Regions from separate parts of the Duganella zoogloeoides genome, predicted to be linked through region 1. Evidence: predicted binding sites of a transcription regulator. Region 1 holds the regulator's gene; each other region holds the start of a gene.
The links. Region 1 encodes sigma-54, which starts transcription at its own class of promoters, with help from an activator protein. Its sites were predicted from a motif close to TGGCANGNAANCTGCTTT; they were not measured.

Region 1 (10,322 bases):
AGGCGCCGATATAGACATGGCGCAGTTCTTCCTTGCCATTCTCGTCTTCGTATTCGACAATCCATATTTCGTAGGGATCTCGGATCGTTGCAAGAGCGTGCCTGACATAGCGCTCACGTGCATCCTGACGTTTCGACGATGTGCCGTAGATTGGCTCGCTCAATGACAACCACGTCCATCGGCGTGATGATTTCCACTTGGGTGATGCCTGCGTCGATAAATCCCAGATGTTGTTCCAGGATGATCATGGCAGCATCGGCTGAATCTACGGTTCGCACCAGGGGCTGGTCGGGAAGTCGTTTCGACCTGTCGAGATGGCGCAAGTCGGGCTGGCCAATATTTTTCCAGTTGGTCTTTTGCTGCTTCTTTTCCTTCATGCGAGCTCCATGCATAACGCATTGGAATGTTCACTCGCAGATAGGCGAGGTCATTGTTTAGACCTGCCAAGCATGACTTGGTTCAGACGCCTACTTTCCGGCGGTGTTGGACCACGTATTTACCGCCACCAGCGAATCCAGCGCACGGCGCGTATCCCACCCCTCCATTTCCAGCATCGGCCGTGGATAGAATTGCGCCACGTGCCCCAGGCACAGCACGGCCACCGGCCGCGCGCCGTCGGGCATGGCCAGCAGTTGCGCCAGTTGTTCCGGGTCGAACAGCGATACCCAGCCCATGCCCAGTCCCTCGGCGCGCGAAGCGAGCCACATGTTCTGGATCGCGCAGGCGACCGACGCCAGGTCCATCTCGGGCAGCGTGCGGCGGCCGAACACGTGCGCTTCGCGGCCGTCGGCCAGCGCCACCACGAACAGCGCGCCGCACTCGCGGATGCCTTCCACTTTTAGCCGCATGAATTCGGCGCCGCGTGCGCCCAGCGCTGCGGCCGTGTTGAGCCGTTCGGCTTCCACCAGGTCGATGATGGCGCTGCGCACGGCGGGACTGGCGATGCGGATGAAGCGCCACGGCTGCATATAGCCGACGCTGGGCGCTTGGTGCGCCGCGTGCAGCAGGCGCGCGATCACCGCTTCGTCCACCGGGCCGGGAACGAAGTGGCGCACGTCGCGCCGCTCCTGGATGACGCGATAGACGGTGTCGATTTCTTGCGGGGTAAAACCTGCGGACATGACTGCCTTGCTAAGTTGGTGCAACTGCCGCGCCGGATCAGCGCAGCAGCAAATTCTCGGCGCGCGCCACGGCGTCGGCCGCGCCGCGCAGCACGACCACGTCGCCGGCGGCCAGCACGGTCTCGGGACCGAAGTCGATTACCTGCTTGCCGCGACGCAGGCTGGCAACCACGGCGCCGCTGTCGGCCAGCAGGCACTGGCCCAGCTGCCTGCCCACGCTGGGCGTGTTGTCGGCCAGGGTGACCGGGTGTAGGCGGTCGAGGTCAGCGTCTTCGCCGACGTCGGAAAAGCCGTGGAAGAAGCCGCGCAGCGACGCATAGCGCGCTTCGCGCGCGGCCTGCACGCGGTGCACGACCTTGCGCAGCGGCACGCCCAGCATCACCAAGGTGTGCGAGGCCAGCATCAGGCTGCCTTCCATCAGTTCCGGCACCACTTCGGCCGCGCCGGCCGCTTTCAGGGCGTCGAGGTCGGTGTCGTCGTGCGAGCGTACCAGTACCGGCAAATTCGGCGCCAGCAAATGCACCTGGTGCAGCACCTTCAATGCCGACGGTGTGCTGGCGTAGGTGATCACCACCGCGCTGGCGCGGTAGATACCGGCCGCGACCAGGCTTTCGCGCCGCGCGGCGTCGCCGTACGACACTTGCAGGCCGGCCGCCTGCGCCACCTGCACCCGCTCGGGGTCGAGGTCGAGCGCGTGGTAGTCGATTTTCTCTTCGGACAGCAGGGTAGCCAGGCTCTGGCCGCTGCGGCCGAACCCGGCCAGGATCACGTGCTTGTTGGTGGACATGGTGCGGCTGGCGATCTTGGTCAGCGCCAGCGACTGCATCATCCAGTCGTTGCTGGCCAGCTTCATGACGATCTGGTCGGACTTGGCGATGATCAGCGGCGCCACCAGCATCGACAGCACCATCGAGGCCAGCACCACCTGGGTGATGAACGGATCGATCAGCTTGTTGCCGCTGGCGAGGTTGAGCAGCACGAAGCCGAATTCGCCGGCCTGCGCCAGCGCCAGGCCGGTGCGGATCGACACGCCATCGCTCGAGCCGAACAGCTTGGCCAGCGCGGCGATCAGGGCAAACTTCACCAGCACCGGCCCGATCAGCAGGATCAGCACCAGCCACCAGTTGTCGATCACCATGCGCAGGTTGAGCAGCATGCCCACCGTGATGAAGAACAGTCCCAGCAGCACGTCGCGGAACGGCTTGATGTCTTCTTCCACCTGGTGCTTGTACTCGGTCTCGGAAATCAGCATGCCAGCGACAAACGCCCCGAGCGCCAGCGACAGCCCGGCCTGTTCGGTGATCCATGCCGCGCCCAGCGTGATCAGGAGCAGGTTGAGCATGAACAGTTCCTGCGAGCGGCGCTTGACCACGATGGTAAACCAGCCGCGCATCAGGCGGTGGCCGACGAACAGCAGCAGGGTCAATACGATCACGGCCTTGACACCGGCCCAGGCCAGGGTTTCCGCCAGCGCGTCCGGGCGCTGGCCCAGCGACGGGATCATGATCAGCAGCGGCACCACGGCCAGATCCTGGAACAGCAAAATGCCGATGATCTTGCGGCCATGCTCGCTCTCGAGCTCGAGCCGCTCGGTCAGCATCTTGACCACGATGGCGGTGGACGACATGGCCAGCGCGCCGCCGAGTGCAAACGCGCCTTGCCAGCTGATCTGCAAATGGGCCGGTAGCTGGCTGGCGATGAGCCAGCCGAACAGCAAGGTGGCAATGATGGTAAACGCCACCTGCGCCAGCCCGAGGCCGAACACGATGCCGCGCATCGCCAGCAGCTTGGGCAGCGAGAATTCGAGCCCGATCGAGAACATCAGGAATACCACGCCGAACTCGGCCAGGCCGTGGGTGGCTTCGCTTTCCATGGCCCAGCCGAGCGCGTGGGGGCCGATCAGGATGCCGACGGCCAGGTAGCCGAGCATGGGCGGCAAATGCATCATGCGGAAGGCCACCACGCCCAGCACGGCGCTGCCTAACAACACCAGGGTCAGTTCGAGCGGGGAAAACGTCATGTTGCCGTAGCCGTCAGTTTTTTATTCAGTGGTTTCGCCCCACGCAGGCACAATGTTTCGACTGGCAAGTTTTTTGCTTTCTTAATTCGGCTATACTTGGGTATGAGTGTAACCCATGAAAAAACAATGCTGAAAGCTTTTGACGCAAAAATGGCGGCGCATGCGCTGCGGCTCGCCCGTGAAACGTTGCAAAACGAGGCTGCTGCCATTACTGCGCTGGAGCTGCGCCTGGGTGACGACCATACCGTCGTCAAAGCGATTGAACTGTTGTTTAATTGCAAGGGCAGGGTGGTGGTGTCCGGTATCGGCAAGTCCGGCCACATCGCTCGCAAGATGGCAGCCACGTTCGCCTCCACCGGCACCCCCGCCATGTTCGTACATCCGGCCGAGGCTGCGCACGGCGACCTCGGCATGGTTACTGCTGACGACGCTTTCATTGCCATTTCGTACTCGGGCGAAAGTACCGAGCTGATGACCATCCTGCCGGTGGTCAAGCGCATGGGCAGCAAGGTCATTGCCATCACCGGTAAACCAGGCTCCAGCCTGGCCAGCATCGCCGACGTCCACCTCAATGTAGCGGTGGCCAAGGAAGCGTGCCCGATGAACCTGGCGCCCACCACGTCCACCACCGTCACGCTGGCGCTGGGCGACGCGCTGGCAGTGGCCTTGCTCGATCTGCGCGGTTTCAGGGAAGAAGATTTTGCCCGGTCGCATCCGGGCGGGGCGCTGGGCCGGCGCCTGCTCACCCACGTGCGCGACGTCATGCGCAGCGGCGCCGATGTGCCCAAGGTGCGTGCCGACGTCAAGCTCACCGACGCGCTGCTTGAAATGACCAAAAAAGGCATGGGCATGACCGCCGTGGTCGATGCCGAGGACAGACCGATCGGCGTATTTACCGACGGCGACCTGCGCCGCATGATCGACAAGGTGCAGGACTTCACCCAGGTCCTGATCCGCGACGTCATGCACGCCAACCCGCGCAGCATCGCGCCGGAACAGCTGGCGGTCGATGCGGTCGCAATCATGGAACAGTTCCGCATCAACCAAGTGCTGGTGGCCGACGCCGATGGCAAGCTGGTCGGCGCGCTGCACATCCACGACCTCACACGCGCCAAGGTGATCTGATGCCTAACGTACGTAAAAGAACCGCCCACCGCTGGTCGCTCACCTGGATGGTCGTCATCGGCGTATTCGTGGCCGTCGGTACCGGCTGGATGGTGCAGTTGATTAACGAATCGAACCAGGATACGGCGCAGGACAAGTTCCGCAACGAGCCCGATTACATCATCGACCGGTTCAGCGTGGTGCGCATGACCAAGGACGGCAAGCCGGCCTATATCATTTCCGGCGACAAGCTCACCCACCTGCCGGCCGAAGAAGCGTCCGACATCATCAAGCCCTATATCAACACCTTGTCGGCCGAGCATCCGCCAATGACGGTGCGCGGCGACACCGCCCGCGTCGATCAGGACAACTCGCGCGTCAAGCTCGACGGCAACGTCAGCGTGGTACGCCCGGCCAGTGGCAAAAGCCAGGCCATGAGCCTGACCACGTCCACGCTCACCGTGTTCCCGGACGAGCAACGGATGGAAACCGTCGCACCGGTCGAACTGCACCTGGGCAAGACGGTGGCCACGGGTGTCGGCATGACCGCCAACAACGCAACGCTGCAAACCCAATTGGGCGGACGCGGCAAGATCACCGTGCCGCCGCATGCGGCACGCTAAAGGAAGATTATGAGAGCAATCACCAAGCACACCTTCTGGTCGGCAGCACTGCTGCTGGCGGCACTGACCATTCCGGCGCGCGCCGAAAAAGCCGACTCCAACAAGCCGATCGAAGTGTCGTTCGACCAGGCCGACTCCGATGACGTCAAGCAGATCAAGACCTTCACCGGCAATGTCATCCTCACGCGCGGCACCATCCGCATGACCTCGCCGAAGGCGGTGGTCACGCAAGACCCCGAGGGCTACCAGTTCGTGGTGCTCACCGGCACGCCCGGCGTGCAGGCCACGTTCCGCCAGAAACTCGACGGCGAGACCGACAAGTGGGTGGAAGGCCAGGCCGACCGCATCGAATACGACGACAAGACCGAGCTGGTCAAGCTGATCTCCAAGGGCCGCATCAAGCAGCTCGAGTCGGGCAAGGTCACCAGCCAGGTCGATGGCGAGTTCATATCCTACGACAGCCGCCGCGAAGTGTTCGCGGTGAAGAACAGCAGCAGCGGCGAGAGCAAACCGGGCGCCGGCCGCGGCACCATGGTGATCCAGCCATCGTCCAAGCGCCCGCCGATCGCGCCGGCGCAGCCGGTGCCGGCCACCCAGCCTGCGGGGAAATGACATGGAACCAAGTTGCGGTAGCACCCTGATCGTTCGCGGCCTGCAGAAAAGCTATGGCAAGCGCCAGGTCGTTCACGACGTGTCCCTGCAAGTCGATTGCGGCGAAGTGGTGGGTTTGCTCGGCCCCAACGGCGCCGGCAAGACCACGTCGTTCTACATGATCGTCGGCCTGGTACCGTCGGACGCCGGCACCATCGATATCGGCGGCGTCGACGTCTCGTCGCTGCCGATCCACCGCCGCGCCTCGCTCGGCCTGTCGTACCTGCCGCAGGAAGCGTCGGTGTTCCGCAAACTGACGGTGGAAGAAAATATTCGCGCTGTCCTCGAAATCCAGAAAGTGGACGGCAAGCCTTTATCCAAGGCTGACATTACTGAACGGCTCAATACCCTGCTGGCCGATTTGCAAATCGAGAAGCTGCGCGAGAACCCCGCGCTCTCGCTCTCCGGCGGCGAACGCCGCCGGGTGGAGATCGCCCGTGCGCTGGCCACCAACCCGCGCTTCGTGCTGCTCGACGAACCATTCGCCGGGGTCGACCCGATTGCCGTGATCGAGATCCAGCGCATCGTGCGCTTTCTCAAGGAGCGGCAAATCGGCGTCCTCATTACCGATCACAATGTGCGCGAGACGCTGGGCATCTGCGACCGCGCATATATCATCAACCAGGGCTCGGTGCTGGCTTCGGGCCGTCCGGACGACATCATCGCCGACGAGTCGGTCCGCCGCGTCTACCTGGGTGAACACTTCCGAATGTAATCCATGAAACAGTCGTTGCAACTGCGGACCTCGCAGCATCTCGCGCTGACGCCCCAACTGCAGCAATCGATCCGCTTGCTGCAGCTCTCCACGCTGGAGCTGCACCAGGAACTCGAACAACTCCTGACCGACAATCCCTTGCTCGAGCGGTTAGACGACCCGCTCGACCATTCGCTGCGGCTGTTGTCCGACGGCGCCATCAGCCAGCAGGCGCCGTCCGGCGAAGCGCCGTCCGAATCGGGCCCGCAGGAAGCGGCGCCCGCCGGCGAGGCCGACGCCTACGAAGGCCCCGCCGCCGATACCGAAAGTACCACCGCCGAAGCGGACATGGACTGGAGCGACGCCGGCCGCAGCAAGGCGCCCGACGACGAAGACGCGCGTCCGCAAATCGAAGCGCACCACTGCACCCTGCGCGAACACCTGATGGAGCAGATGCGGGTGACCGTGCTCGAGCTGCGCGACCGCGCGCTGGTCGAGCTGATCATCGACGCGCTCGACGAAAACGGCTACCTCGAAGAAGCGCTCGACGAGATCCACGCGCGCCTGCCGGAGGAACTGGAAGTCGAACTCGACGAGCTGCAAACGGCATTGTCGCTGCTGCAAAGTTTCGACCCGGCCGGCGTGGGGGCGCGCAATGCGGCCGAGTGCCTGGCGCTGCAAATCAAGCGCTTGCCCGGCATCGCGCTGGTGACGCGACGGATGGCCGTGGCCATCGTCGAAAAGCACCTGACGTGGTTTGCCCAGCGCGATTTCAACAAGCTGAAAAAAGCGCTGCTGTGCGACGACGAAGACTTGCGCGAAGTACAGACCGTGATCCGCCAGTGCAATCCGCACCCCGGTGCGGCGTTCGCGTCCGACGTGTCGGACTACGTGGTGCCGGACGTGATCGTGAAAAAATCGCGCACCGGCTGGCAGGTCAGCCTGAACAACGACGTCATGCCGCGCCTGCGCGTAAACGCCATGTACGCCAACCTGCTCAAGCAGAAGAAGGGCGAGGGAGGCGAGGGCGCCATGGGCGCGCAGCTGCAGGAAGCGAAGTGGCTGATCAAGAATATGCGCCAGCGGTTCGACACCATCCTGCGCGTGGCGCAAGCGATAGTAGAACGACAAAAGAACTTTTTCTCGCACGGCGCCGTTGCCATGCGCCCCCTTGTGCTTCGCGAAATTGCTGATACACTGGGTTTACACGAGAGCACCATTTCTCGGGTAACAACTCAGAAATACATGCTGACGCCGCACGGCATGTTTGAGCTGAAATATTTTTTTGGTAGCCACGTCGCCACCGAAGCGGGAGGTGAAGCCAGTTCGACGGCGATACGGGCACTGATCGTGCAACTGACAGGAGCTGAAGACCCTAAAAATCCTTTATCCGACAGTAAGATTGCGGACATGCTGGGAGAACAGGGCATGGTGATTGCGCGACGCACTGTTGCCAAATATCGCGAAGCCCTCAAAATCCCTCCAGTCAGTCTCCGCAAGTCTTTGTAGTGCACTGGTTCCTGCTTACTCGGCAACAATGGGTAAAGCACGAACCGTCAGCGACATTTATCTTTAGGAGTGTGTATGAATCTCACCATCAGTGGACATCATCTCGAAGTGACCGCCGCCATTCGTGAATACGTGCAGAGCAAGCTCGAACGCGTGACACGGCACTTTGATCAAGTGATTGATATTGCTGTCATTCTGACCGTAGATAACCTTAAAGAGAAAACCAAGCGCCAAAAGGCTGAAATCAATCTGCGCCTGTCCGGTAAAACGGTCTACGTGGAAAGCCTGTCGCAAGACCTGTACGCTGCGATCGACACCCTGATCGACAAGCTGGACCGCCAGGTCATGAAGTACAAAGGCAAAGTCCAACAGCACGGCCACGATGCGATCAAGCATCTCCCGGATAACTTCGAACCAGCTGCCGCCGCCCTTTAACAACGGCGCGACACACCAACTAAGGGCGCACAAGGCGCCCTTTCTTGTTTTTGGAGCTACATGAAAATTGTTTATCTGGTTTATACCGTTCTCCTTTCCGCCTCCGCTGCTTCCGCCGTCGCCGCCACCTGCCAGCCGGCGCCGGCCGCCGTCATCGACATCGACGCCAACAGCTACTACAACGACGCCAACCATTCCGTGATCGACCCGGCGCGGCGCGCCAAAAACATCGCCAGCACCGAGCCGGTCGAACAATTCTTGTCTGGCGTCGCCCGCAACGCCAGCCGCTACCAGGCCAACGGCAAGCCGCAAGACGCCGCCTGCGCCTTGAACTGGCTGGACAGCTGGGCCGGCCAGCAGGCCATGCTGGGCAAGATGTCGAGCGAACAGGCGTATTTCGTGCGCAAGTGGACCCTGGGCGGACTGGCGCTCAGCTATGCGCGCGTGCAGGCAGCCGCCATGCCCGCGCAAAAGCAAGCGATCGAGGCGTGGCTGTCCACGCTGGCCGACGCCACGCTGGTCCACGCCGACACCCGCAAGGGCAAGCGCAACAACCATTACTACTGGGAAGGGCTGGCAGTGACTGCCGTCGGCGCCGTCACCCACGACCAGCGTCTATTAACTTGGGGCCACGGCGTGTTCGACAACGCCATGGCCCAGGTGGCACCCGACGGCGCGCTGCCGGCCGAGATGGCGCGCGGCGCCAAGGCGCTGCACTACCACGCGTTTGCTGCCGCGCCGCTGACCATGATGGCGTCCATCCTCGACCTGCAGTCGCCGATGCTGGACCGGTTGGTGACATTTACGCTGGCCGCCGCGCGCAATCCTTCGGCCATGAACCAGGCGACCGGTTTCAAGCAGGAAGCGGTGAATGACATGCCGTTTGCCGTGATCTACGCGCGCCACATGGGGCACCCGCCAGCAGCCGCTGCAAAATTCCAGGCCCGCCTCGGCGGCGATTTAACCTTGCCCAACCCGCTAGAACATTTTCCGTCGTCGAACAAATCCACAGGACAGCCATGAGCGAACACGTATTAACTGCCGTCAGTGACGGCACCGGCGTCATCACGCTCGATCGTCCGCGCGCGCTCAACTCGCTGTCGCTCGACATGGTGCGCGCCATCACGCACACCCTGCTGGCCTGGCGCGACGATGACGCCGTGCAGGCGGTGGTCGTGCGCAGCAGCAGCGACAAGGCGTTTTGCGCCGGCGGCGACATCCGCTTCTTCCACGACCTGGGCCGCGCCACGCCGCAGCAGGGCAGCGCGCTGGTCGAGGATTTCTTCACCGAGGAATATGCGCTCAACCACCTGGTCCACCATTACCCGAAACCGTTTATTGCGCTGATGGACGGCGTGGTGATGGGCGGCGGCATGGGCGTGGCGCAGGCCGGCCCTCACAGCCGCACACGCATCGTGACCGACCGCACCAGGATGGCGATGCCGGAGACCAATATCGGCCTGTTCCCGGACGTGGGCGCCAGCTATTTCCTGTCCCGCTTGCCGGGACGGCTGGGACTGTACCTGGGTATCACCGGCGCCACCATCGGCGCGGCCGATGCGCTGTATGCGGGACTGGCCGACCATTACGTGCCGGCGGCCAATTTAACGGCGCTGGGAGCGGTTTTGAATGCGGGTGGCGGTGCTGGCCTGCCGGCGGCGATTGCGGCCTTTGCCGCGCCGTTCAAGGCCGCTGCCGGGCCAGGTTCACTTGAGCGCGACCGTGCCGCCATCGACCGTCATTTTGGTGCGGGACCGGTGCCGGCCATTGTCGCGTCGTTGCAACACGACGACAGCGAGTTTGCCAGGGCGACGCTGGCGCTCATGGCCACGCGCTCACCGCTGATGATGTGCGTGGCGCATGCCTTGCAGGAGCTGGGGGCGGCAATGAGCATGGCCGACTGCCTGCGCATGGAACGCGCGGCCGTGCGCCGCACGCTGGAAAACGGCCAGGTCATCGAAGGCATCCGCGCGCTGGTGATCGACAAGGACCACGCCCCGCGCTGGACGCCGCCGGCGCTGGCCGATGTAACCGACGAGATGGTCAGGCAGATTTTGGCGCCCGCGTGGCCGGACCACGCGCATCCGCTGCGCCATTTTCACGGCGCTGCCTGACCGCGTGCGCCCGCGCCCGCCGCACGACCTCGCGCGCTGCGGCAATGTGCG
Region 2 (10,322 bases), 130 kb from region 1:
AGTGACGCCATGTCTGACACCCCCATTACCCTTTTTACCGACCTTAACCTGAGCGAACCGCTGATCCAGTCGCTCAAGGACGTCGGCTACGAAACCCCGTCGCCGATCCAGGCCGCCACCATCCCGCTGCTGCTCGATAACCAGGACGTGCTGGGCCAGGCCCAGACCGGAACCGGCAAGACCGCCGCTTTCGCGCTGCCGATTTTGTCGCGCATCGATATCCGCCAGACGTCGCCGCAGGCGCTGGTGCTGGCCCCAACCCGCGAACTGGCGATCCAGGTCGCCGAAGCGTTCCAGACCTACGCCGCGCACATTCCCGGCTTCCACGTGCTGCCGATTTACGGCGGCCAGAGTTACGGCCCGCAACTGTCGGCGCTGCGTCGCGGCGTGCACGTGGTGGTCGGTACTCCCGGCCGCGTGATCGACCACCTGGACAAGGGTTCGCTCGATATCTCCAAGCTCAAAACCCTGGTGCTCGACGAAGCCGACGAAATGCTGCGCATGGGCTTTATCGACGACGTCGAACGCATCCTGCAGGAGACCCCGGCCACGCGCCAGACCGCGCTGTTCTCGGCCACCATGCCGTCGGCCATCCGCCGCATCGCCAACACGTACCTGCGCAATCCGAAGGAAGTGACCGTCGCCGCCAAGACCGGCACCAACGAAAACATCCGCCAGCGTTACTGGCTGGTGTCGGGCATGCACAAGCTCGACGCGCTGACCCGCATCCTGGAAGCTGAAGACTTCGACGGCATGATCATCTTCTCGCGCACCAAGCTCGGTACCGAGGAACTGGCGCAGAAGCTGCAGGCGCGCGGCTTCTCGGCCGCCGCCATCAACGGCGACATCCAGCAGGCGCAGCGCGAGCGCACCATTGCCCAGCTCAAGGAAGGCAAGATCGACATCCTGGTCGCCACCGACGTCGCCGCACGCGGCCTGGACGTGGAACGCATCAGCCACGTGGTCAACTACGACGTGCCGCACGATCCGGAAAGCTATACCCACCGTATCGGCCGTACCGGCCGCGCCGGCCGCAGCGGCGAGGCGATCCTGTTCATCACGCCGCGCGAAAAAGGCCTGCTGAAAATGATCGAGCGCGCCACGCGCCAGCCGATCGGCATGCTCGAACTGCCGACCATCCAGGCGGTCAACGACGTGCGTATCGCCAAATTCAAGCAGCAGATCTCGGAAACCCTGGCCCAGGGCGAGCTGGAACAGTTCCAGTCGCTGATCGAAGACTTCGAGCGCGAACAGAACGTGCCGGCGATCGAAATCGCCGCCGCCCTGGCCAAGATGGCCCGTGGCGACGTGCCGCTGCTGCTCGACAAGAAGCAGGTCACCCAGTGGGAAGAGCGCCCGGCCCGTGCCGGTGCGTCCTTCGACCGCCCGGAGCGCGGCGACCGCTTCGACCGTGGCGATCGTGGTGATCGCTTTGACCGCCCCGAGCGTGGCGAGCGCCCGGACCGCAGCGAGCGTTTCCCTAAAAAGGAACGCATCGTGCGCGCGCCGGACGCCGGCATGGAAACCTTCCGCATCGAAGTCGGCTACCAGCACGGCGTCAAGCCGGGCAATATCGTGGGCGCCATCGCCAACGAAGGCGGCATCGACTCGAAGAACATCGGCCGCATCGAAATCTACGACGACTACAGCGTGCTGGACATGCCGAACGACCTCGCCGGCGACGTGCTCGAGCACCTGGCCGGCATCAAGGTAGCCGGCCAGCAACTGCGCATCACCCGTGACAACGGCGGTGCACCATCGTCTGCTTCGCCTGCGCCTGCTGCGGCGCCAGCGGCACCGGCACCAGCGGCCGCGCGTGCCACCCCGGTCCGCGCCGCCAAGCCTGCGCCGGCCGCCGCTGCCGGTCCGGCTGCCTCGCCGCTGTCGCGCACCGTGGCCGCTGCCGCCAACGAGTTCGACGACGACGCACCGAAAAAGAAAAAGGACAAGCCGGCCAAGGCTACCTTGCCGATGAGCGCCTTCCGCGTGGAAGTGGGCAGCGTCAACGCCGTCACCCCGGCCAACATCGTGGGCGCCATCGCCAACGAAACCGGCCTGGAAGCGCGCCTGATCGGCCGCATCGAGATATTCGACACGTATTCGATGCTGGAACTGCCGGACGGCATGCCGAACGAACTGTTCAAAAGCCTGGGCAAGGTCTGGGTCGGTGGTTCGCAGCTGAAGATCAGCCAGGTGGACCGCATGCCGCCGGAATCGGGCAAATCGACGCCGCCGAAATCGGCTGCGCCGAAGAAGAAACCGGCGCCGGGCAAGAAATACTGATTGTTTGCGTAGCAAGTAACACCATGAAAAGGGCCGCAAGGCCCTTTTTCTATTTCCGCATGTTCCGCATGTCTCGCACACAGTCGGTGCTGCGCTGCACCAAGAAAAAGCTTGTGAAAGTGCAAACGTGGTGCCTGGACCGATGTTGGCAAAGTGTTCTCATAGGTGAACGAGGGGTGGCCCGGTTTTTGCATTATGACTTGGCACAAACCTGATAAATGGCGCGCTTGACGCGCCTCAACCTGGAGACAAGTCGTTGAACCGGAGCTTAGACATGACGCCATTCAGGAAGCTGTGGAATACTTTTGTCGATGCGATCAAGCCGCCGCTGTTGCGTGAAAATGCCGATACAGGGCGGCACGCCATCGTGGTTGACACCCGGCCGTTCCACCTCTCGGTGAAGGGGCGCTGATGTTACTGCGCAACGATCTGCTGCACTACCCGCAGCCATCGGCGCGCACCGTCCGTGTTTTGTGGATCGACCCCGGCCAGCGCCATGCCTACGTCTATGACGTGGCGGCGCGCTCGGCCGAGGTGGAACTGGTCCAGTTACCGGCGCTGCTTGCCGACCTGCGGGATGGCCGCGCCAGCGTGCTGCCGGCCGATCCCTACCTGATGGTGGTCAGCCAGGAAATGCTGCCGCCCAAATACCTGCAACTGCGCGCGCGCGCCTGGGAAATCATCGCGGCGCTGGTGGCGCAGGAACCCGACATCTACGATGCGCGCCGGCGCGGCCAGATGATCGCCCGCGCCACCGCCGAACACCAGGTGTCGCACCCCACCATTTATCGCTACCTGCGCCGCTACTGGCAGCGCGGTCAAACCCCCAACGCGCTGCTGCCCGACTACTGCAATTCCGGCGGCAAGGGCAAGGTGCGGCAATCGTCGGAAGGCATCAAGCGCGGCCGGCCGCGCAAGAACGGCGCCGACGACGGCCCCGGCCTGAACGCGGACGAAGACATCCGCCGCATCTTCCGGGTGGCGATCGCCCGCTACGCGGCCAGCCACGACAAGTTTTCGCGCCTGGGCGCCTACCAGCAGATGCTCGATGAATTCTTCATCGAGCGCCGCATCGATCCCGCCAGCGGCCGGGTACAGGCGGCGCCGCAGCGCCGCGCGGTCATGCTGCCCACCTTTGGCCAGTTCAATTACTGGCTCGATCATGACGACGACCGCCCGCCGGAAGTGGCACGCCGCAGTAGCGGCTCCGGTTCCGGCTCCGCGACCGGCGCCATTGCCGGCGCGGCGCAGGCGCTGCGCGCCGCATCGGCGGTCCCGGTTCCGGTCCCGGTCTCGGCCACGCACATGCCCGCGGCAGCAAACACCGCAGCGGCCGGCGCCGGTGCGGTGCCGGCATCGCCATGGCCGTCCGCCCCCGGCCGTCCCGGCGCCAGCTACCAGCTCGACGTCGTGCGCGCCGAGGTGCAACTGGTGTCGCGCGCCGACCGCGAGCAAGCCATCGGCCGCCCGCACATCTACGTGGTGCAGGATACCTACAGCCGCATGATTACCGGGATCCACGTGGGACTGGGACCGGCCAGCTGGTCGCAGGCGATGCTGGCGCTGGCCAATTGCGGCGCCGACAAGCAACGCTACAGCCAGCATTACGGCCGCCGCATCGAGGCGGCCCAGTGGCCGGGCTGCCATTTGCCCGACCTCCTGTTCGTGGCGGCGCCACTGGCCGCGCTGGCCGGCGCCGAGTGGGGCGATGGCGGCACCCTGCGCACCAACTTCAACCTGCGCTGCATCGCCGCCGAGCAGGGGGCCGGCGACTGGCAGGAGGTACTGGCGCGGCGCTTCCGGCTGCTGGCGCCTGACGTCGCCGGCAGCGCGGGTAATGCAGTCAACGCGGTAGTCAATGCGACAGCCAATGCGGCCGGCGCACCGTGCCGGCTCGACGGCGTGCTCGATGTGGCGCAGTTCACCCGCATCGTCATCGACTGCGTTTTGTACTACAACAGCCGCCAGCCGGCGCCCGACGCCGCCACGCCGGCGGCATTGTGGGACTGGGGCGTGGAGCACCGGGGCGGCGCGCTCAAGACCTATCCTGAGCACCTGGTGCGCTGCAGCCTGATGCCGGTGGCCACCGCCATCGTGGGCTGCGACGGCATCCATTTCGCCGACAGTATTTATACCTGCGCGCGCGCGGTCCAGGAGCGCTGGTACGAGCGGGCGCGCCAGCGCGGCGGCTGGCAAGTGAAGGTGGCGCACGACCCGTCCAACCTCGACACGATCTACCTGCTCGACGCGGCCGCGCCGATGCAGTTCCACGCCTGCCACCTGGCCGACGCCAGCGGCGTGCGCCGCCACCTGAGCGCGGTGGAAATGGCGTATCTGCCGGCCGCCGTTGCTGTGACCGCGCCGGCGCTTGCCACCGTGCGCACCAATACTCCCGCCCTGGTCAGCTTCGCCGGCTGATTCCTCCTCTCCCGATTTTCACACACTGCACCGCCATGCACCACCGCCATATGGTGGTGCGTGCGCTTGTGCGCCGCTGTGGTTGCGGTGTCCGGCGCCGCCATGAATAAAGTCTGTTTCAGGTAAATAAAGTTTATCGCTGGAGGCGTTCTGCGGCGTGCCGGAAGCACCTGCAGCGCGCTGCCGAAAAAACTTTGTTCGTTGAAGCAGGCCTTGCAGATAAAGGGCTGCTTCGATGATGAACGATGTTTATTCGTCTTTCCAATATGGCACGTTGCTTGCTATGGAGGGGACTATGGGGAAGCAAGTCACCTCAAGGTTTTTTCAGCAAAAAGTCGAGGAAAGCAGATGGAAAGCAAAACAGTAAAACCGTTTAAATCGTTTAGCTCTTTTACCCGCAGAGACTTCCTGTATCGGGCCGCAGCGGTGGGCGGCACCAGCTTGCTGTTGACCACCATGAACGCATGGGGCATGGGCATCAACTCCACCGTGTCGGCGCCGCCGGCACTGACCGGCAGCGGCAAGGGCAAGAAGGTGGTGATCCTGGGCGCCGGCCTGGCCGGCCTGACCGCCGCCTACGAACTGGGCAAACTGGGTTACCAATGCCAGATCCTCGAAGCGCGCGACTTTGCCGGTGGCCGCTGCCAGACCGCCCGCAAGGGTTTCTCGCTGACCGAACTCGGTGGCGAAAAGCAGACCTGCGCTTTCGACGCCGGCCAGTACATCAACCATGGCCCATGGCGCATTCCGCTGCACCACCAGTCCACGCTGCACTACACGCGCCTGTTCGAGGTGCCGCTGGAAGTGATGGTCAATGAAAACGACCACTCGTATGTATACTCCGAAAACGCCGGTCCGTTCGCAGGCAAGCGCATGCGCATCAAGGAGGTCAAGGCCGACATGCGCGGCCACGTCGACGAATTGCTGGCCAAGTCGATCAAGAACAAGCAGCTCGACCAATCCCTGAGCGCAGACGACCAGCGCCTGCTGCTCGACTACCTGGTGCACGAGGGCCAGTTGTCGGCCTCCGACCTGGCTTACCGTGGCCGCCCGGGCCGCGGTTATGCCGTGTACCCCGGCGCCGGCATGGAGCCGGGACCAGGCAAGGCGTCCGATCCGCTCGGTTTCAAGGACCTGCTCGAATCGAAGCTGGGCAATGTGTACAGCGCCGTGCACGACTTCCCGATGCAGGCCACCATGTTCCAGCCGGTGGGCGGCATGGACGCGATTCCGAAAGCGTTTGAAAAGCGCCTCGGTAAAGTGATCCGCTACCGCGCCGAAGTGCAGACCATCCGCCAGAACGACAAGGGCGTGACCATCGCCTTCAAGGACACCGCCAGCGGCAAGGCCGGCACCGTCACCGCCGACTACTGCCTGTGCACCATTCCCTTGTCCGTGCTGCGCCAGATCGATACCGATTTCTCGGACAAGTTCAAGAAGGCCGTGGCCACCGTGGCTTACGCGCCGGTGGGCAAGATCGGCCTGCAGATGAAACGCCGCTTCTGGGAAGAGGACGACCAGATCTACGGGGGCCACGTGCTGACCGACCTGCGCGGGATTAACACCATCTCGCTGCCGTCGTCGAACTGGCAAAAGCAGAAAGGCGTGGTGCTCGGCTACTACCAGTACCAGACCGCCGCCATCGAGGTCAGCGCCCTGACGCCGGCCGAACGCGCCGAGTTTGCGGTGGCCGCCGGCGAGAAGATTTTCCCGCAATACCGCAAGGAATACGAGAACGCATTCTCCGTGGCGTGGCACCGGGTGCAGTACAACCTCGGCGGCTGGGCCGAGTGGACCGACAAGACCCGCGCCGCCGCCTATCCCACGCTGGTGGAAGGCGAGGGCCGCATCATGCTGGCCGGCGAACACCTGAGCTATCTGACCGGCTGGCAGGCCGGCGCCATCGAATCGGCATGGCAGCAGATCGCCCGCATCCACGCGAGGGCCAGCGCATGAAGCAAATCCTGACCACCGCCCTGATGAGCGCCGCCGCGCTGGCCGCCACCGCGCTGCTGGCCGCCGCACCGGCCCGGGCCCAAAGCCCGGACGGCAAGGCGCTGTTCCTGAAAAACTGCGCGGCCTGCCACCAGGCCAGCGGCAAGGGCATCCCGGGCGCATTCCCGGCGCTGGCCGGCAGCAAATTCGTCACCGGCGACCACGGCGAACTGGCCGGCGTGCTGCTCAAGGGACGTGGCGGCATGCCGGACTTCAGCGAGAACATCAACGACCGCGACATGGCCGCCATCCTGACCTACGTGCGCGGCGAATGGGGCAACAAGGCCGATGCGCTGACCGAAGACGAAATTCACAAGCTGCGCACCGCGCTGGGCGTGGCGCAATTCGGCACGGCCGAAATGTCGAACAAACATTAAACCCTGGAGAGAGAGAACCATGAAAAAAATCGTTGCCACCGTGTTGACCCCGATTGCCTTCGGCCTGCTGTGCGGCGCTGCCCAGGCGGCAGACATCGTTCGCCACAAGATTCCGAACTCGGACTTTCCGATCGCGCTGGCCGTGACCATTCCGCCGACCGCCACCATCCACTTCATCAGCGGCCAGGTGCCGGCGGTGGTGAACAAGGAAGCCGCCGGCGACTCGCTGGCCGCCTTCGGCGACACCAAGACCCAGACCGAAACGGTGCTCAAGAAGATCAAGGAAATCCTCGAAGGCATGAAGCTGCAAATGTCCGACGTGGTCAAGATGCAGGTGTTCCTGGTGGGCGATCCGGCCAAGGGCGGCAAGGCCGATACCAAGGGCTTCATGGAAGGTTATACCCAGTACTTCGGCGGCGCCCAGCCGAACCTGCCGGCTCGCGCCGTGGTCCAGGTGGCGGGGCTGAGCAACCCGGGCTGGCTGGTCGAGATCGAAGTAGTCGCCGCAAAAAAATAATAGTCATCGCAGGTCTTACTTTGTAATTTTTCCAAAAATGGGGATGTAAAAATATGCACAAGACCACACTCAAGATCGGCGTTGCCGCCGTCCTGTCCACCCTGGCGTTCGGCGCCTCCTCGGCCTATGCGGCGCCGGCTGCGGAAGCAGCCGATGCCGCTGATGCACAAGTCGCGGCAGCGGCGGCCGCACCGACCGAAGTCGCATCGACCGCCTCGGTCATCGTTACCGGTACCCGCTCGAGCGGCATGAAGGCCGAGAACAGCGCCTCGCCGATCCAGGTACTGGATGCGGCCTCGCTGCAGCGCACCGGCCAGCCGGACCTGATCCAGGCGCTGGCGCAAAACCTGCCGTCGTTCACGGCCCAGGCCTTCGGCGGCGACACCGCCAACCTGACGCTGTCGGCACGCCTGCGTGGCCTGTCCCCGAACAACACGCTGGTGCTCATCAACGGCAAACGCCGCCACGGCACCGCCAACCTGGCCGTGCTGGGCGGCCCATACCAGGGCGGCGCAGCGGCCGACCTGAACTACATCCCTGTCTCCGCCATCGACCATATCGAAGTGCTGCAGGACGGCGCTGCGGCCCAGTACGGCTCCGACGCCATTGCCGGCGTGATCAACATCATTCTCAAGTCGAACAACCGCGGCGGCAACGCGACCGTCTCCGGCGGCGGCTACTGGGACGGCGGCGGACGCTCGGCCAGCGGCGCCGTCAACTTCGGCGTGGAACCGTTCGAGAATGCCTTCCTGAGCGTGACCGTGGACTCGAAATACCACGGCCACAGCGACCGTGGCGGCATCGACCCGCGCCTGGTCGATCCGCGCAACGTCGCCAACATTCCCGGCATGACGCAAATCTCCGGCTACCCGTACCTGAACAAGATCCAGGGCGACGCTGCGTATCACCTCAACGTCCTGGCCGCCAACTTCGGCTGGGACATCGACGCCAACAGCCAGCTGTATTCGATCCTGACCGCCGGCCGCAAGGAAGCGAGCGCCTACGAAAACTACCGTCTGCCAAACCGCGTGCCGGGCCTGTACCCGCAAGGCTTCTCGCCGAAGGAAGAAATCAAGCAGGATGACGTGGCGCTGACCATCGGCGTCAAGGGCAAGATCGCCGACTGGAACACCGACATCAGCACCACCTATGGCCGCGACAAGTCGCGCATCGGCGTGGCCGATTCGGTCAATGCCTCGCTGTACGCGGACACCGGCGCCTCGCCGACCGAGTTCTCCGCTGGCGCCTTCGTCGCCACCCAGACCACCACCACGCTCGAAGCGAGCCGGGAGATCAATGTGGGCTGGAGCAAACCGCTGACGTTGGCCACCGGCCTCGAATATCGCGTGGACCAGTACGAAATCCAGGCGGGCGATCCGGCCTCGCGCTACAAGGAAGGATCGCAGTCGTATCCGGGCTTCTCGCTCACCGACGCCGGCAAGCACCGCCGCACCAACAAGGCAGCCTACATCAACTTCGCCGGTAATCCGATCCCGGACCTGACGATCGATCTGGCCGGCCGTTACGAGCATTTCAGCGACTTCGGCAGCGCCCGCGTGGGCAAGCTGACGTCGCGCTACGAGATGACGCCGACGGCAGCCGTGCGCGGCACCATCAGTAACGGCTTCCGCGCGCCGACCCTGGCCGAATCGTACTACTCGGCCACCAACGTCGGCCCGACCAGCGCCTTCGTGCAACTGGCGCCCAATTCGCCGGGCGCCCGCCTGGTGGGCGTCAACGGCCTGAAACCGGAAAAGTCGAACAACCTCAGTTTCGGCCTGGTGTTCAACCCCGCCAGCAACCTCAATGTCACGGTGGACGTGTACCAGATCAAGATCCGCGACCGTATCGTCGGTTCCGGCGCCTTGTACGGTTCGGGCGGCGCGATCAACTCGCCGGCCGTGGTGTCGGCGATCCTGGCCAACGGCAATGTCCTCGACAACAAAGTCAGCCAGACCGGTATCAACATCTTCTCCAACGCCGTCAACACCCGCAGCCGGGGCATGGAGTTCGTGGCCACCCTCAACGAAAGCTATGGCACCTACGGCCGCGTGGACTGGTCGATCGCCGCCAACTACAACAAGGTGGAAGTGACCCAGGTTAACCAGGCGCCAACCCAGCTGCTGCCGCAAACGCTGCTCGACAAGACCGCCATTTCCAACCTGGAGACGGCCTCGCCGAAAATGCGCGTGAACCTGGGCGCGCTGTGGAAAATCGGTAACTGGACCGTCAACCTGCGCGAAGCGATCTACGGCAAGTCGAACAACTACGACAGTGAAGACGGCGCCGTGTACCACAAGAACGAGATCAAGATGCGTGCCATCACCGATCTGGAAGTGGGCTACAAGATCGACAATGCGTGGTCGGTGGCGATCGGCGCGAACAACCTGTTCAACGTCTACCCGAACGGCATCAACCCGGCGCTGCTGGCCGACCAGCGTGCGGCGCTCGACAACGCCGCCGTCACGGTGCTGCCATCGTTCTCGCCGTTCGGTATCAATGGCGGCTACTACTACGTGCGCGCCAACTACAAGTTCTAGTTTTTCCGGTCGTTTGTCCTTGGAGTAGTTCGTTGGCCGCCCGCTTGCCCGGGGCGGCCTTTTTTTCGTGTAGCATGGCCGCTTCCCATCCGGAGCATGTCCCCCATGAGCACCATCGTTACCACCTTGCTGGCCGCCGCCATCGTCACCACGCCGATGTCGCTCGATAACTACCTGGCCTTGAACGGCCCG
Region 3 (10,322 bases), 2.6 Mb from region 1:
AGTACGCGCCACAGCGACAGATATTGCCGCTCATGCGCTCGCGCAGTTCTTCGCTGCTGAGCAAGGGTTTGGTGTTGAGGTCGGCGGTGACGTGGCTCGGGATGCCCTGTTTGATCTCCTCGATGGCCGAGATGGCCGAGCAGATCTGGCCGGGGGTACAGTAGCCGCACTGGTAGCCGTCGTGCTTGACGAACGCCGCTTGCATCGGGTGCAATTTATCGGGCGTACCGAGGCCTTCGATGGTGGTGATCTTGTCGCCGTCGTGCATCACGGCCAGCGACAGGCAGGAGTTGATGCGCCGGCCTTCGACAATGACGGTGCAGGCGCCGCACTGGCCGTGGTCGCACCCCTTCTTGGTGCCGGTCAGGTGCATGTTTTCGCGCAGCACGTCGAGCAAGGTGGTGCGGGTATCGACGTCCACTGCGCGCGACTTGCCATTAACCACCAGCGTGACCTTGTTGATCACGGGGGCGGCAGCCGCTTGGGCCGCGCCGCCATTGCCACCGCCGGAGTTGCTGTTGTTTTGAGCGCCGGCTACCGAGGGAACGGCGGCAGTGGTGGCGGTAATGGCGCCTGCGATCAGCAGGTCGCGCCGGGTGATTTTTACATCGCTAAGGTCGTTCATCATCGATTCGTCCTGTGGCTAGATTGTGAGTAATGATTCATCGACGACTTGTGGCCGGATGAGTCAAAACATCTTAATCGCATTATCAGGACGACATCCGCACTGTTGACTCCAGGTTAGTGCGGCTTACGTGATACTACTTATTGGCGCAAAGGTCGGCGATTTCCTCTTCCGTAAAGCCGGCCTGGCGGCGCGCTTCGAGATTGAACGGGCCGCGCGGCACCGGCGCCCAGTATTGCTCGCACAGCGCGGCGAACGTCGCGCGCGGCTCCAGCCCGCGCTGGTGGCACAGGTGTCGGTACCAGCGGTTGCCGATCTCGACGTGGCCGATTTCGTCGCGCAGGATGATGTCGAGAATGGCCGCGGCCTGCAAGTCGCCGGCCTGGGCGATCTTGGCGCGCATCGGCGGATTGGCGTCCAGCCCCCGCGCTTCCAGCACGCGCGGCACCAGGGCCATGCGCGCCAGCGCGTCGCCGGTGGTCTTGGCCACCATTTCCCACAGGCTGCCGTGGGCGGTGAAGTCGCCGTAGGCGTAGCCGAGCGTCACCAGGTGCGCGGCCACCAGCGAAAAATGCAGCGATTCTTCTTCCGCCACTTTCAGCCAGTCGGTGTAGTAGGTGGCGGGCAGATCGGGGAAGCGCCACAGCGCGTCGAGCGCCAGGTTGATGGCGTTGAATTCGATGTGCGCCAGTGCGTGGATCAGCATGGCGCGCCCCTCTACCGTGTTCATCGAGCGCTTGCCCAGCGCCGAGGGCAGCACCAGTTCCGGCAGGCTTGGACGACCCGGTATGGGCCGGTCTGCCGGCGCTTGCAGCTGCGCGGCGGGATCGGGCGCGCAGGCGCCGGCGCGGACCGCTGCGGCCATGGCATTGACGGCGGCGACTTTCTCGACCGGGTCCGATTGCAGCAGGCAGTGCAAGGCGCGCGCGCGCAGTTCGCCGCTGTTGGCGTGTGGTGACAAGGACATGGAAATACTGAAGAGCAAAGGCACGAGTGTAGCATCTTGCTATGTGCCTCAGTTACTCATCCTGGTCCTACAACCCTGCCGCGCGTGCACCTATACCCGGTTCGGCGAGCTCACCGCATCATGGGTCCTGTGCTGCGCTACATACCCGGCAGAAAGCGCCGGGAGCCAGCGTGTATCCCCCAACCATCAGGAGACCACCATGAGCTACCTCGACCGCGACACCTACGGCATCTACAACACCGACTATGCAGACGTCGATAACGGCCCCGGCCCGCGTCTGATGGGCGCCGACACCCTCATCGGCGAAGACGTGTACAACCTGCAGGAAGAAGACCTGGGCGACATCAAGGAAATCATGCTCGACATGCGCCAGGGTAATGTGGCTTACGCCGTGTTGTCGTTCGGCGGCTGGCTGGGCATGGGTGACAAGCTGTTTGCCGTGCCATGGGAAGCGCTGCAACTGGACACGGTCAACAAGCGCTTCCTGCTCAACGTGTCGAAAGACCACCTGAAGAACGCCCCCGGCTTCGACAAGGACAATTGGCCAGATATGGCCAGTTCCGAATTCTCCACCCAGATTCACGACTTCTATGGCACCCAGCAAGCCGTGCCCGGCGGCCGTACTGCCAGCGGCAGCGTGATGAGCGCCGGCACCGGCAGCCTGCAGAGCGATCCCGGCTATTCGAGCAGCCGTGGTTCGGGGCTGGGCAACCTGTAAATCTTAAAAGTTTCACCGAAAAAGCACGCGCTGGTCGCGTGCTTTTTTTATGCACCATAATCGTGCGGGTCTTCTGGCATGTTTCTTGATATAACTGCACTCAACAGGGGGAAGTTATATTATGGGAAAATTTTTCAATGAAATGACCGCAGATGGCCTGGCACACAACGCCAGCGCCGAGGTGCGTGAGCATTACCGTGAGTTTTGTGGCTGGCTGCAGCGCCAGTCGCCCGATACCATCGAACGCAAGCGGGCGGAGGCGGACCTGACCTTCCGCCGGGTGGGTATTACCTTTGCCGTCTACGGGGACGACGCCGGCACCGAACGGCTGATTCCGTTCGACACCATCCCCCGCATCATCACCGCTGCCGAATGGAAGCAGATGGAAGCCGGCCTGGTACAGCGCGTTAAGGCGCTCAATATGTTTATCCATGATATTTATCATGACCAGAATATCGTCAAGGCCGGCCTGATCCCGGCAGAGCAGATCTACAAGAACGCCCAGTATCGACCGGAAATGCAAGGCATCAATGTCGCCTCCGACATCTACGCCCACATTGCCGGGGTCGATATCGTGCGCGCGGGCGCAGGCGAGTTTTACGTGCTGGAGGACAACTTGCGGGTGCCGTCCGGGGTGTCGTACATGCTGGAAGACCGCAAGATGATGATGCGCTTGTTCCCGGAGTTGTTTGCCCGCAACAAAATCGCACCAGTGGATCACTACCCAGACCTGCTGCTCGACAACCTCCGCTCGGTCGCGCCGATGGGCATTACCGACCCGGTGGTAGTGGTAATGACCCCCGGCATGTACAACTCGGCTTACTTCGAACATGCGTTCCTGGCCCAGCAAATGGGCGTGGAACTGGTCGAGGGCAAGGATTTGTTTGTCAGCGACAATACCGTATTCATGCGCACCACGCGCGGCCCCAAGCGGGTCGATGTGATTTACCGCCGCCTGGACGACGATTTCCTCGATCCGTTGGCGTTCCGTCCCGATTCTTCGCTCGGCGTGCCCGGTTTGCTGTCGGTGTACCGCGCCGGCCGCGTGACGCTGGCCAATGCGATCGGCACCGGCGTGGCCGACGACAAGTCGATTTACCCGTTCGTGCCCGACATGATCAAGTTTTACCTGTCGGAAGAGCCGATCCTCAACAACGTGCCGACGTACCAGTGCAGGAAGAAGGAAGACCTCGCGTACACGCTCGCCAACCTGCCCGACCTGGTGGTCAAGGAAGTGCACGGCGCCGGCGGCTACGGCATGCTGGTAGGACCGGCCTCGACCAAGCAGCAGATCGAGGACTTCCGGGCTCGCCTGCTGGCCAACCCCAACGGCTATATCGCCCAGCCCACGCTGGCCTTGTCGGCCTGCCCGACGTATGTCGAGGACGGCATCGCGCCGCGCCATATCGACCTGCGGCCGTTCGTATTGTCGGGCAAGACCATTTCGATGGTGCCCGGCGGCCTGACGCGCGTGGCCTTGCAGGAAGGCTCGCTGGTGGTGAACTCGTCGCAAGGCGGCGGCACCAAGGATACCTGGATTTTGGAACGCTAAGGAGACACCCATGTTAAGCCGCACCGCCGACCACCTGTTCTGGATGGCGCGCTACACCGAGCGCGCCGAGAACACCGCCCGCATGTTGGACGTCAATGTGCAAACCTGCATGTTGCCGCAGTCCGACGAAGATAACGCCCAGGTCTGGCGCGCCCTGCTCGGTATTTCCGAACTGGAACACCGCTTTGCCGAACACTATGACGTCCTCGGCGCCCGCGAAGTCATCGACTTCATGGTGCGCGACCCCGCCAATCCGTCGTCGGTGGTCTCGTGCCTGACCGAGGCGCGCGAGAACGCCCGCGCCGTGCGTGGCACCCTGACCACCGAGGTCTGGGAAACCCAGAACCAGACCTGGCTCGACATGCAGAAAATGCTGAAGACTAATATGCTGGAAGACGACCCCAGCAAGTTTTTTGAATGGGTCAAGTACCGCTCGCACCTGTCGCGCGGCGTCACGCTGGGCACCATGTTGCGCGACGAGGCCGTGCATTTCATCCGCCTGGGCACCTTCCTGGAGCGGGCTGACAACACGGCGCGCATCCTCGACGTCAAGTTCCACAGCGGCACCGCCGCGCCGGCCGTGCGCGACGCCATGAACCAGCGCGACTTTTATTACTGGGGCGCGCTGCTGCGCTCGGTATCGGGTTTCGAAATCTATCGCAAGGTGTACCGCGACGTGATCACCCCGGCGCGTATCGCCGAACTGCTGATGCTGCGTGCCGACATGCCGCGTTCGCTGCTGGCGTGCATGGACGAGGTGGTGCACAACCTGGGCGAAGTGCGCAATGATGTGTCGGCCGATACCGAGCGCCTGGCCGGCCGCCTGCGCGCGGCGCTGCAGTTTTCCAAGATCGACGACATCCTCGAAGCTGGCCTGCACGACACCCTCACCCGCTTCCTGGCCGACATCAACCAGCTTGGCAATCGCGTCAGCCGCGATTTCCTGGTCCCCCTGGCGGCCTGAAAGGCAATCGATGCAACTGACCATACGGCACGAAACGCGCTATATCTATACGGCGCCGCTGGCCTACACCATCCAGCAACTGCACATGACGCCGCGCAAGGAGCCGCAGCAGCAGGTGCATTCCTGGCACCTGAACGTGCCTGGTCATGTGCATGCTTATACCGATGCGTTCGGCAACCTGTCGCACATGATGACGCTGGACACCCAGCACCGGGGGCTGGACATCGTTGCGTCGGGCATAGTCGAGACCACGGCCCCGCTCAAGGGCCGCGTGCCGAACAGCGATGCGCTGTCGCCGCTGTTGTTCACGGCGCCTACCCGGCTGACCGAAGCCACGCCCGGCATTCTCGAATTGGCTGCCTCGTGCCTGCCCGATGGCCAGGCCCAATCGCGCGACCTCATGAGCTTAGCCGAGCACATCTTTGGTGCAGTCCGGTATCAAAGCGGTGCAACGGCGGTCACGACCACGGCCAGCGATGCCCTGGCTCTGGGCCAGGGCGTGTGCCAGGATCACGCCCACCTGTTCCTGGCTTGCTGCCATGCACATGGCATTCCGGCGCGCTATGTATCCGGTTACATCGATCCGGAAAACAGCGACCACGCGGCCAGCCATGCCTGGGTGGACGCCTGGGTGCAGGACAAGGATTATCACGGCTGGATCAGCATCGACGTTACCCATGCGCGCCTGATGACCGATGCATATTGCCGGCTGGCGATCGGGCGCGACTATGACGGCGCCGCGCCGATACGCGGCGTGCGGCGCGGCGGCGGCATTGAATCGATGGAGGTGACAGTCGATATTTCCACCCGGTAGTGCCCCTCAAAGGTTGCCCGGTGTAAAATTAAACTGTTTTCATTAATCAAGATCCAACATGACTTATTGTGTGGCCATGCGCCTCGACGCCGGCCTGGTGTTTTTATCGGATTCGCGAACCAACGCGGGTGTGGACCAGGTGGGTACTTTCCGCAAGATGAGCGTTTTTGACGTCCCAGGCGACCGCACCATGGTCATGATGACTGCTGGTAACCTGTCGATCTCGCAATCGATCCGGCAACTGGTAGCAGACTATGTCAGCGCGGACGGACGCAGCATCTGGAATGTCACCAGCATGTTCGAAGCGGCGCGCCTGATGGGCGATGTCGTGCGGCGGGTGCACGAGCGCGATGCCAAAGCGCTGGCCGAGTTCGGCATCGACTTCAATGTCAGCATCATTCTCGGTGGCCAGATCGGCGCCGAGCGCTGCCGCCTGTTCCAGATTTATTCTGCAGGCAACTTCATCGAATCGCACGATGAAAACACCTATTTCCAGATCGGCGAGGCCAAGTATGGCAAGCCGATCATCGACCGCGTGATCACGCCTGCCACCAGCCTCGACGATGCAGCCAAGTGCGCGCTGATTTCGATGGATTCCACCTTGCGCTCGAACGTCTCGGTCGGCTTGCCACTCGATTTGCTCGTGTATGAGCAAGGCGCGCTGGCCATCACCCACTTTGTCACCATCGACCAGCGCAACCAGTACTTCCAGATGATCCGCAACACCTGGGGCGACCAGCTCAAGCAGGTGTTCGAAGGACTGGACAAGCCGGTATGGGACGCTGCGCCCGATACCCGCGACAACGTGCTGCATGCCAGTACCGCGACGGCCAAGCCGATGCGCGTACCGGCGCCGGCCGGCGTCGCGGTCGCCACCGCACCCAGGGTGCCGCTGCAAACTTTGGCGCAGCAGTTCACCGACGGTCAGCAGTAAACTTTCCCTTTAAATTGTAACAATGTGTGCACAACTGGCCGGCACGTCTGTGGCGCAGCGGGGTATGATGTGCACTCAACCTCTGGAGTGACGCATGCCTGATACCCCCCGGTCACATACCGACGACGACGTATTCTCGGTTACCACGCTGCTCAAATACATGGGCAACGACGACAAGGCGCTGGCCGTTGTCACCAAGATCGTCCGCGATGCCTGCGCCCCGCGCCAGGCGCCGCTCGACCAGGCCCACGCCGCCATCGATGACGGCCGCCTGGCCGAAGCAGGAAAAATCTTCCACGGCCTGCGCGGTTCGGTGGGCAGCCTCGGCGCCAAGCGCCTGGTCGCCGCCTCGCTGGCGCTGGAACAGGCCTTGGTCGCGCGCGATGCCGCCGCCATCCCTGCCCTGCTGGACGCCGCCAGCGCCGAATATAACGCCGTACTGGCTGCGGCCGACGCTTGGCTGGCACAGCTGTAACCTGGGTTCACAGCCCGTTGACGGCTTTAACGAATGGTTACAATTGTTACCCTGGCACCCCCTTGGAATCGTCAATATTGAGAAATCTGCATGCTACTATCGCCATCGCTGATCACGGATGGCAGCCTCTTTTGCTGTGCAAGCCGTGCGACGTTGCAATGCGCCCGATTGTAAGATCGGGACATCGAATGGCTAGCATCGAAGGGAATAGTCGAGCATATGGATTTATTCAACAAGTCTGGAGTGCTGGTGGCGTCGGTACTGGTAATGGTCGGTACCGCGATCGGCTGGCAGGCGCAGGAAAGCCCGATCCCCGCTCCGACCAAGATTGAAGCCGTGGCCACGCGTATCGGCGACGCCGGCCACGTCGCTGCCGAGCGCAGGTTGCAGGAATGGGCCGACCTCGGTTCCCCGGTTGCCCAACGCGAACTGGCGCTGCGTTATCTCTCCGATCCCGATAAACGCGACGAAGCGCTGGACTTGTTCCAGCGCGCGGCCAATGGCGGCGATGCCCGTGCGGCAGGTCTGGTGGGACTGGTACGCGCAGGCCCTGGCCACTTGCAGCGCTGATCTGTCGAGACGCCTCGTCTCACCAACCGCCGTGCTGCCCCCCGGGGCCGCGCGGCTTTTTTATGCGCGCCGGCCGTGGTCCAGTTGTTCGATATACCAGCGTAATGCCTGGCGCAGGCCACGCCGCAGGTCGTGGGTGGGTGCATAGCCGAGCAGGTCAGCGGCCTTGGTAATGTCGGCCTGCGAGTGGCGCACGTCGCCGGCGCGAAAATCGGCGTAGGCCGGCTGAAAGTCGCGCAGGTGGCCGTAGCGGTCCACCAGCAATTCCTGCAACAGCAAGTACAGCTCGTTGAGGCTGGTGCGATGGCCCAGCGCTACGTTGTACACCTGGTTGCCGGCGGCCGGTTGCTCGCCCAGCGCGGCCAGCAGGTTGCACACGGCGTCGTCAAACGAGGCGCCGTAGCTGTAGCGCACTTGCGCCAGGCCGGTGATGCCCGGCTTGATCCCGTGCCGCATATTGTAGTAGGCGATGTCGCGCGCCAGTTGTTCGACAAAATAGCTGCGTTCCGGACGGGGTCCGACAAAACTCATCTCGCCCTTGAACACGTTGAGCATCTGCGGCAGTTCGTCGATGCGCAGCTTGCGCAGCCAGCGGCCCACGCGGGTCACGCGCGGATCGTCCTCGGTAGCCCAGGTGGGCGTGCCGTCGCGCTCCGCGTCGATGCGCATGCTGCGAAACTTCAGCACCCGGAACAGGCGGTTGTCGCGTCCCACCCGCTCCTGCTGGTAGAACACCGGTCCCCCATCTTCCAGGCGTATGGCCAGCGCGGCCAGCAGCATTACCGGCATCGTCGCCAGCCCGATAAAGGCGCTGGCAGCCAGGTCGAACGCGCGTTTGACGGCAGCCCGGAACAGGCTCTGGTCAAAGCCACCGCCGAAAATCAGGTAGCTCGGTTGCAGCGAATCGAGCCGGATCTGGCATGCCTCGCGCTCGAAAAAAGTGGCGGCGTCGGTGACGCGCACGCCGCCCACCGCGCATTCGAGCAGTTGGCGCACCGGGAAGCCGCCGTTGCGGCGATCCGACACCGAGACGATGATTTCATCGGCCGCGTAGCGCCGCGCCAGCGCCAGCAACGACAGGTCCGGCGGCAGCACCATCGCGGGCGGCACGCGCGGCTGTTCTCCCTCGACCGGCACGCAGCCGACCACCCGGAAGCGGTGAAAGCCGCCGCCACCCGCAAGCTCCAGGCATTCGTGCGCGGCCGCGCCGTGGCCGACGATCATCAGGCGCTTTTCCAGCATGCGCGAACCGGCCGACGTGAACACCACCAGCCGCGCCAGCAGCACGGCCGCGCCGCCGAGCACGAACACCATGCTGCCCAGGCGCCCGAACTGCGGCGCCGGCAGCAGCATGGCCAGGAGGCTGAACAGGCAAAAGCCGAGCAGGAACGAAGGCAATATCCGGCGCAGGGTGTTCTGCTGGTACATGCCCAGCGCCCCCATCGAAAACACCAGCACCAGCGCGAATGCGGCGGACGGCAGATACAGGGTATCGGGCGTCAATGCCTGGCCCGGCAGCAGCAACGGTGCACTGGCCAGGGCCGCCGTGACCAGCAGCAGCACTTCCATCAGGAGCAGCAGGAACGCCATTCTCGATACATAGTGATGAAAAATACGGATCACGATCGGCTCCCCGGTGGGTAAAAACGCGGAAGCTTCCATGATTGCAAGATCGAGTCCGCCTGCCTTTGCGCCGCCACAATCGCCGCAATCGGCAATCATCGCGGTGATCGAAGCGGCGCAAAACCTGTGTAAATAGCAGGGGTATATGACCAAAGTATGACAAATCGACTATAGTATGCTTCCTACTGCATCCCGCCATGTGAATCATGAAATTTGATGTTGCAATCGTTGGCAGCGGACTGGCCGGCCTCTCGGTCGCCCTGCACCTCGCCGAAACCCGTACTGTCGCCATTATTTCCAAACGTGCCTTGCGAGATGGCGCCAGCAACTGGGCCCAGGGCGGCATCGCCGCGGTGCTCGATTCCGGCGACAGCCACCACCAGCACATCGACGACACGCTCGTTGCCGGCGGTGGTCTGTGCGACGAAAGCGCCACGCGTTTCATCGTCGAACATGGCCGCGAAGCGATCGAATGGCTGATCGCCCAAGGCGTTCCCTTTACCCGCGACGCCAATGCTGAACTGGGCTTCCACCTCACCCGCGAGGGTGGCCACAGCCAGCGCCGCATCATCCACGCGGCCGACGCCACCGGTCACGCGGTGCAGGTCACGCTCGAAGAAAAGGTGCGCGCCCACCCGAATATCTCGCTGTTCGAGCACCACTGCGCGATCGACCTGATCACGTCCGACAAGGTCAATCCGGACGCCAGGCGCCACTCGCAACCGAAGTGCCACGGCCTGTACGTACAGGATGAACGCAGCGGCGTGGTCCATACCTTTGCGGCCGAACACACGGTGCTGGCCACCGGCGGCGCCGGCAAGGTGTACCTGTACACCACCAACCCGGACACCGCCAGCGGCGACGGCATCGCCATGGCGTGGAGGGCCGGTTGCCGCATCTCGAACATGGAGTTCATCCAGTTCCATCCGACCTGCCTGTACCACCCGTATGCGAAGTCGTTCCTGATCACGGAAGCGATCCGTGGCGAAGGCGGTTTGCTCAAGCTGCCGCCCGAAGCCGGCGCCGCCGCCGGCACCCGCTTCATGCTGGCCCACGACGACCGCGCCGAGCTGGCCCCGC

Region 2: the regulator sigma-54 is predicted to act here: its motif matches at 4,969-4,986, upstream of SR858_RS23345 (flavin monoamine oxidase family protein).
Region 3: the regulator sigma-54 is predicted to act here: its motif matches at 2,385-2,402, upstream of SR858_RS12480 (circularly permuted type 2 ATP-grasp protein).

The regions. Positions count from the first base shown of each region.
Region 1 is NZ_CP140152.1:5,434,296-5,444,617, reverse strand. It holds gene SR858_RS23930 (PBECR2 nuclease fold domain-containing protein) at 1-163, opposite strand, end outside; gene SR858_RS23925 (hypothetical protein) at 114-377, opposite strand; gene bluB (5,6-dimethylbenzimidazole synthase) at 468-1,121, opposite strand; gene SR858_RS23915 (monovalent cation:proton antiporter family protein) at 1,159-3,141, opposite strand; gene SR858_RS23910 (KpsF/GutQ family sugar-phosphate isomerase) at 3,268-4,266, shown strand; gene lptC (LPS export ABC transporter periplasmic protein LptC) at 4,266-4,868, shown strand; gene lptA (lipopolysaccharide transport periplasmic protein LptA) at 4,878-5,480, shown strand; gene lptB (LPS export ABC transporter ATP-binding protein) at 5,482-6,234, shown strand; gene SR858_RS23890 (RNA polymerase factor sigma-54) at 6,238-7,722, shown strand; gene hpf (ribosome hibernation-promoting factor, HPF/YfiA family) at 7,798-8,157, shown strand; gene SR858_RS23880 (alginate lyase family protein) at 8,218-9,180, shown strand; gene SR858_RS23875 (enoyl-CoA hydratase/isomerase family protein) at 9,177-10,271, shown strand; gene SR858_RS23870 (hypothetical protein) at 10,201-10,322, opposite strand, start outside.
Region 2 is NZ_CP140152.1:5,300,844-5,311,165, reverse strand. It holds gene SR858_RS23360 (DEAD/DEAH box helicase) at 10-2,283, shown strand; gene SR858_RS23355 (hypothetical protein) at 2,558-2,695, shown strand; gene SR858_RS23350 (Mu transposase C-terminal domain-containing protein) at 2,695-4,701, shown strand; gene SR858_RS23345 (flavin monoamine oxidase family protein) at 5,050-6,657, shown strand; gene SR858_RS23340 (c-type cytochrome) at 6,615-7,073, shown strand; gene SR858_RS23335 (RidA family protein) at 7,093-7,590, shown strand; gene SR858_RS23330 (TonB-dependent receptor plug domain-containing protein) at 7,644-10,130, shown strand; gene SR858_RS23325 (alpha/beta hydrolase) at 10,236-10,322, shown strand, end outside.
Region 3 is NZ_CP140152.1:2,801,757-2,812,078, reverse strand. It holds gene paoA (aldehyde dehydrogenase iron-sulfur subunit PaoA) at 1-628, opposite strand, end outside; gene SR858_RS12490 (ferritin-like domain-containing protein) at 762-1,592, opposite strand; gene SR858_RS12485 (PRC-barrel domain-containing protein) at 1,792-2,310, shown strand; gene SR858_RS12480 (circularly permuted type 2 ATP-grasp protein) at 2,432-3,862, shown strand; gene SR858_RS12475 (alpha-E domain-containing protein) at 3,873-4,826, shown strand; gene SR858_RS12470 (transglutaminase family protein) at 4,837-5,640, shown strand; gene SR858_RS12465 (proteasome-type protease) at 5,699-6,574, shown strand; gene SR858_RS12460 (Hpt domain-containing protein) at 6,669-7,049, shown strand; gene SR858_RS12455 (hypothetical protein) at 7,269-7,619, shown strand; gene SR858_RS12450 (TIGR03013 family XrtA/PEP-CTERM system glycosyltransferase) at 7,680-9,281, opposite strand; gene nadB (L-aspartate oxidase) at 9,449-10,322, shown strand, end outside.